DNA from 2 places in the Stenotrophomonas sp. YJH_SMC_131 genome. Region 2 is predicted to be linked to the other one. Evidence: riboswitches for the same ligand, from Rfam matches in the RefSeq annotation. Region 2 holds a riboswitch; the other holds the start of a gene.
The links. A riboswitch is a leader RNA that binds a small molecule or an ion and turns the genes downstream of it on or off. The one in region 2 is predicted to bind thiamine pyrophosphate.

Region 1 (3,411 bases), on a different contig from region 2:
ATGAAGCCGGTCGGCCCCAGCACCAGCAGGATGGCGGCCAGCAGGGCAGCCAACGCCAGGTTGAAATTGGACAGCCACTTCACACCTCGCTCCACGCCACTGGCGGTGGACGCCATATACAGCACGAAGGCGACGGCAATGATGGTCATCTGCACAGCGACGGTAGCCTGCACGCCGAACACGCGCTCGATGCCGGCGGCGATCTGGATGGTGCCGAAGCCCAGCGTAGTCGCGACACCGATCGCGGTGGCGACCACTGCAGCGATGTTGACCGCCCTACCGATCCAGCCGCGATGGTGGCGGCCGATGATCGGCTGCAGCATGTCGCTGACCAGGCCGCGGCCGTTGCGGTTGAACTGGAACCAGGCCATTGCCAGCCCGATCAGCGCATAGATGGCCCACGGATGCAGGCCCCAGTGGAAGAATGCATAGCGCATCGAGGCGCGTGCCGCATCCAGGCTCTGCGGAGCAAGCCCTTCCGGTGGCTTGCTGAAGTGCGAAATGGGCTCGGCGGCGCCCCAGAACACCAGGCCGATGCCCATGCCGGCGGCGAACAGCATCGACATCCAGCTGGCTCGCGAGAACTCGGGCTCGGCGTCTTCGCCACCGATGCGCAGGTTGCCGAAGCGACCGAACGCCAGGTACATCAGGAACACCAGGGCCAGGAATACCACCAGCAGGTACAGCCAGCCGACGCTGCGGATGACTTCTGCCAGCATCGACTGCACCACGGCATTGAAGGGGCCTGGTGCAATACCGGCAAGCAGCACCAGCAGGAGAACCAGTGCGATGGAAACGCGAAACACCATGAAGGAGCTTCTCCGATCAAGGGATTGAGGGGAGCGAGCAGAGCTTGCAGCGAAGGACCGGCGGCATGCAGCGCGAACCGGGCAGGGGCCGCGTCGGCGTCGAAGGAGGCATCGGTCGCTGGAGGGCGACGGACGTGCACGTTACTGAACGCGACGTCATGGTTCTGTTAACGAACAGCGATCCGGATCAGATCCGCTTTCCACAGGAAAGCGGAACTGACCGCGGGGGCAACTCCCGGAGCGGGCGCTCTATGCTCTAATGCACGCCAAGAAGCGGGGGTACCGCGGCCATGTGGCCACGGTTGAGACAGTCCCTTGGAACCTGATCCGGCTCATACCGGCGTAGGGAAGCTTTGCAGTGCAGCCGTGCCCGGACACCGCCCAAGGACCGTCCGTGCGCGGTCGCAGTGCGCCGCCGCTTCGTCCCTGACCTTCCTGGACGATGCCCGATGAACGCACAGCTCTCCGCCCTGCAGCAACAGGCCCAGCAACTCTCCGAATCCGTGACCCGGCCCATTCCCGGCTCGCGCAAGATCCACGTACCCGGTTCGCGTCCGGATCTGCAGGTGCCGATGCGCGAGATCGCGTTGACCCGCACGCCGACGCTGTTCGGCGGCGAGGAGAATGCACCGGTCACGGTCTACGATACGTCGGGCCCGTACACCGATCCGGACGCGCGTATCGATCTGTCCGCGGGCCTGCCGGCGCTGCGTCGTGGCTGGGTGGAGGAGCGCGGCGATACCGAACAGCTCGACGGCCTGAGTTCGTCGTTTGGCCGCGATCGCGAGCACGACCCGAAGCTCGATGCTGTGCGCTTCCCCACACGCAGCCTGCCGCGACGTGCACGTGCAGGCGCGAACGTCACCCAGATGCACTATGCGCGCCGCGGCATCATCACGCCGGAAATGGAATTCGTCGCCATCCGCGAAAACCAGCGGCTGGACGCGATCCGCGATGCCGGCCTGCTGCAGCAGCACCCGGGCGAGGCGTTCGGCGCCTCGATCCAGAAGATCATCACGCCGGAGTTCGTGCGCGATGAAATCGCCCGTGGCCGTGCGGTGCTGCCCAACAACATCAACCACCCGGAAAGCGAGCCGATGATCATCGGCCGCAACTTCCTGACCAAGATCAACGCCAACATCGGCAACAGCGCGGTGTCCTCGGGCATTGCCGAAGAGGTGGAGAAACTGGTGTGGGCGATCCGCTGGGGTGGTGACACCGTGATGGACCTGTCCACCGGCAAGCACATCCACGAAACCCGCGAGTGGATCATCCGCAATTCGCCGGTGGCGATCGGTACCGTGCCGATCTACCAGGCGCTGGAGAAGGTCGACGGCCGCGCCGAAGCGCTCACCTGGGAGATCTTCCGCGACACGCTGATCGAGCAGGCCGAGCAGGGCGTGGACTACTTCACCATCCACGCCGGCGTGCTGCTGCGCTACGTGCCGCTCACCGCCAAGCGCGTGACCGGGATCGTCAGCCGTGGTGGTTCGATCATGGCCAAGTGGTGCCTGGCGCACCACAGGGAGAATTTCCTCTACACGCACTTCGAAGATATCTGCGAGATCATGAAGGCCTATGACGTGACCTTCTCGCTGGGTGACGGCCTGCGCCCGGGCTGCATCGCCGATGCCAACGACGCGGCGCAGTTCGGTGAGCTGGAGACGCTGGGTGAGCTGACCAAGATCGCCTGGAAGCATGATGTGCAGACCATGATCGAAGGCCCCGGCCACGTGCCGATGCAGCTGATCAAGGAGAACATGGACAAGCAGCTGCGTGAATGCGGCGAAGCGCCGTTCTACACGCTGGGGCCGCTGACCACCGACATCGCGCCGGGCTACGACCACATCACCAGCGCGATCGGTGCGGCGATGATCGGTTGGTTCGGCACGGCGATGCTCTGCTACGTGACGCCGAAGGAACACCTCGGCCTGCCCAATCGCCAGGACGTGCGTGACGGCATCATGGCCTACCGCATCGCCGCGCATGCGGCCGACCTGGCCAAGGGCCATCCGGGCGCGCAGGTACGCGACAACGCACTGAGCAAGGCGCGCTTCGAGTTCCGCTGGGAAGACCAGTTCCACCTTGGCCTGGATCCGGAGAAGGCCAGGGAGTTCCATGACGAAACGCTGCCGAAGGATGCGCACAAGCTGTCGCACTTCTGCTCGATGTGCGGCCCGCACTTCTGTTCGATGAAGATCACCCAGGATGTGCGCGACTACGCCGAGGCCGGCATGAAGGAGAAGTCGGAGGAGTTCCGCGCCGCGGGTGCCGAGGTCTACCACCAGGGGTGATGCGCAGACGGTGGTGCCGGCCAGTCGCCGGCACTACCGCTCATCACGCCGCTCCCGGCTATCCTCCGCCCATCATCCCGGGGAAAGGACACCATGCCTGTTGCCATGACCACCCGTTGGCTGGCCATTGCCCGCCGGCATCCTTCGGCCTGGTTGCTGGGCGCGCAGCTGCTGGCGGTGCTGCTGTATCCCGCGCTGGATGACACCGCCGCCGGCCGCGCGGCACTGGGCATGTTCGGCATGGCGGTACTCGGCCTGGCGCTGTGGGTGGTCCAGCGCAGCCCGCTGGGCACCTGGCTGGCGCTGTT
Region 2 (3,411 bases):
GCCACCGTCGGCGCGTGCCACGTTGGCACCGGCATAGCGCCAGCCACCGGTCACGTCCAGGCCCTGCACGAACGGCAGCGCGTAGGCCATGTGCACGCTGGCGCGTACCTTCGGCACGTTCACCAGCTGATGGCCTTCATAGGCCGGCGTGCCGGTGTCGCGCGCGCGCGCCTGCAGCACGCTGGCGCTGGCCACGATCTGCAGTGTGTCGGTCAGCTGGCCGTTGGCGGTCAGCTCCAGGCCGGTGTGGGTCTGCGTGCCTTCCTCGACGAAGGTGTAGCCGACGTCGCTGCTGTCGGGCCTGGCGTACTGGTACGGCTGCGAGATGCGGAACACCGCCGCGCCCAAGGTCAGTGCTTCGACCGGCACGTACTTCACGCCCACTTCCAGCTGCCGCGACTGCACCGACGGCAGGAAAGTGTCGGCATTGCTGGTCCAGAACGGCGCTTCCTGTCCCAGCGAAATGCCGCGCACGTAGCTGGCATAGGCGTTGAGCTGATCGGTGGCCTTCCACACCACCGCGGTCTGCGGCAGGAACCGCGACAGGCGGCTGTGCCGCTGCGGAACGCCACGCTTGTCGTAGGCACGCTCGTCCAGGCGCACGAAGCGGCCACCGGCCAACCACTGCCAGTCATCGCCAAAGCTCATCCGGTCCAGCGCGAAGAACGCGGTCTGGCGGCTGTCCAGGCGTCGTGCGGAGGGGCCGGGCATCTTCGGCGACGGCGCGAACACGGGCACCTGCGGGTCGTGGATGTTGCTGGTGCCGACGTACTCGTTGACGCTCGGGCGCTTGTCCACGGTGCGGCGGAAGTAGTCGGCACCGAGGGTCAGCTGATGGCCGACGCTGCCGGTCTCGAAGTGGCCACGCAGCTCGGCACGGGCCTGCTGGTTGCGGCGGGTGTCGTCCGGGCTGCGGTAGTCGTAGACATCGTAGTCGCCGTTGGGCGCGAAGTAGTTGCCTGGCACGCTGCCATCGGCGCACTGCACGGCGTAGTAGCAGCCGTAGGCGAAGGCGACGTTGTCATCGATCACCGAGCGGCTGTGGCCGACCGAGACGCGCGACTGCCAGGCATCGTTGAAGTCGTAGGTATGCAGCGCGGTGATGTTGGTGCTGGCGATATCCACCGGGCGCTGCCACGGCTGGTAGCCGAGCAGGTGCTCGCGGTCGACACCGCGCGGCAGGTCACGCGCGCCCAGCAGCTGGTAGCCGGACACCGAGCGCTGCGAGCTGGTCTGGTAGTTGGCATCCACTTCCAGCTTGCCGCGCTCGCCGATCAGCCAGTCGGCGGCCAGCGAGTAGAAGTTGCGGCGGCCATCGGCGTGCGCGACGTAGGAATTGCTGGAGTCCCATGCGGCATTCAGGCGCAGGCCGAAACGCGGGGTGATCCAGTGGCCGACATCGACGGCGACGTAGCGTGAGCCTTCCGAATCGGTGCCGAGCGTGGCGGTGCGTACTTCAGCCGGGCGCTTGCCGATGTAGTTGATGATCCCGCCCGGCGCCATCACCCCTGCCGCCAGGCCGGCTTCACCCTTGAGGATCTCGACCGACTGCACGTTCTCCAGCGCCAAGCGTTGCTCGCCGGCGATGGACAGCCCGTTGAAGCGGTAGCCGGTGGCGGCGTCCAGCGCGAAGCCGCGGATGGCGATGTTCTGGTAGTAGCCCACAGGTGCATACGCATCACCCAGCGAGGCATCGTTGCTGGCCAGCTCGGACAGCGAACGTACCTGGCGACGTTCGAGATAGTCGCGCTCGAGCACGTTCACCGAAGCCGGCGTGTCCTTCCACGAACCGCCGCCGAAGGCATTCACGCGCGAGGTATCGGCCTTCGGCTTGCCGGCCTCCACGCGCACCGCCGCCAGTTCGGTCGGCGAGCGTTCGGCACCAGTGGCAGCCGCATCGGTGGTGGCCTCGGCCTCGCTGGCATGCAGCGGCAGCGCGGCGCAGAGGGCGAGTGAGAGCAGGGTGGGGCGCAGGCAGCGGTTCATTCGGTTCGTCTTCGGACAACAAGGGAGACGAAGCGACGGCGCGCAGGTGCACCGGCCCATGATGGGGGTGTGGCTGCGGCTCAAAGCTCCCTACGCCGGTGCAAACCGGATCAGGTTCCAAGGGACTCTCTCAGCCTGGCAGATCCAGGCACCCCCGCTTCAGGTGACCATTTCACTACAAATGGTACGGATTTGCGAGCGCCAGCCGGGGTCAGATCCCTTTCCTGCGGAAAGGGATCTGACCGCAACGCTGCGTCAACCGGATCACGCGACGGCGTGCAGGGCCTGCAGCAGTGCCCGCCCCGGCGCGCTGTGGAACCACGCCGGATGGCCCAGCATGAAGGGCTGCCAGGCCACGTCGGCATTCGCGGTTGAGCGGGTGACACCTTCGAAGTACTCCACTTCGGACAGTGCGAAGTCGAAATGGACCATTGGCAGCAGGTCGGCCAGCAGGTGCACGCGTGCCGCCGACAACGGCAGCACCTCGCGGTAGCCGTCGAGCAGGGCCAGCGCGATATCGATGCGCACCGCCTCCATGCCGCGCTCCAGTTCCAGCCACGCCACTGCGTTGCGCTCGATCGCGGTGGCGAGGTCGAACAGCGCGCTGGTGGGCGACGCCAGGCCGAAATCCAGCACGGTGCTGACCTCGCCGTTGCGCCACAGCAGGTTGGAGACATGCCAGTCGTTGTGCGCCCACAGCCGGGGCTCGGCGCGCAGGCGCTCGGCCAGGCCGGCGTGCCACGGCAGCACGTCGCGCTGCAGCTGTGCTTCCCATGGAATGCGCGCGAGATAGCGTGCCAGCCCGGGACGTTCATCCAGTCCTGCCTTGATGGCGGCGATCGGATCGTCGGCACGGATCAGGTCGTCGCGCGCCACCAGCAGATGGGTGCTGCGCTGGGGCGCGTGGTAGCTGGCGGCGGCACGGTGCAGCTGTGCGAGCGTGCGCCCTGCTTCGCGGGCCTGCGCGACATCGGTCAACAGCGACCACGACACCGCGTCGCGATACAGGTCGTCGCCCACGCCGACATCGTGCAGTTCAAACGTCCATTCGCCGTGTTCGACCGCAGTGTGGCCATCGGTGGCCGGCAGCACCTGCACCACTGGCACGCCGGCGGCGGCGAGATGGGCGATGAAGTGGTGTTCTTCTTCCAGACAGGCCGCGCTGCGCACGCTGTGGTGGTGGCGCTTGATGAACACCGCGCCGCGCGTGCCGTCGACGATGGCGGCGGCAGACAGCGGCCGCGGGCTGTGCCAGCGCGGTTGGCTGTGCCCGCCCAGCTGCGGGTAACGCGTACTCAGCCACGCGATGTCCGCCGCGCTGATCGGTGGCCAGTCGGCAGCGACCTCGTCGTTGTTGAGGCCCTGCACGCGGTGGGAGGAAGACGTCATGCCACAGTCCGATCGGGAAAGTCACATCCAAGGCTG

Region 1: linked by a shared signal. The riboswitch ahead of thiC (phosphomethylpyrimidine synthase ThiC) and the one ahead of AC5P56_RS16000 (TonB-dependent receptor) in region 2 are both predicted to bind thiamine pyrophosphate.

What each region holds. Positions count from the first base shown of each region.
Region 1 covers NZ_JCAFRJ010000001.1:99,324-102,734, reverse strand. The annotation lists gene AC5P56_RS00450 (BCCT family transporter) at 1-809, opposite strand, end outside; TPP riboswitch at 1,075-1,176, shown strand; gene thiC (phosphomethylpyrimidine synthase ThiC) at 1,259-3,103, shown strand; gene AC5P56_RS00440 (ion channel) at 3,197-3,411, shown strand, end outside.
Region 2 covers NZ_JCAFRJ010000007.1:221,808-225,218, forward strand. The annotation lists gene AC5P56_RS16000 (TonB-dependent receptor) at 1-1,986, opposite strand, end outside; TPP riboswitch at 2,057-2,152, opposite strand; gene AC5P56_RS16005 (phosphotransferase enzyme family protein) at 2,251-3,375, opposite strand.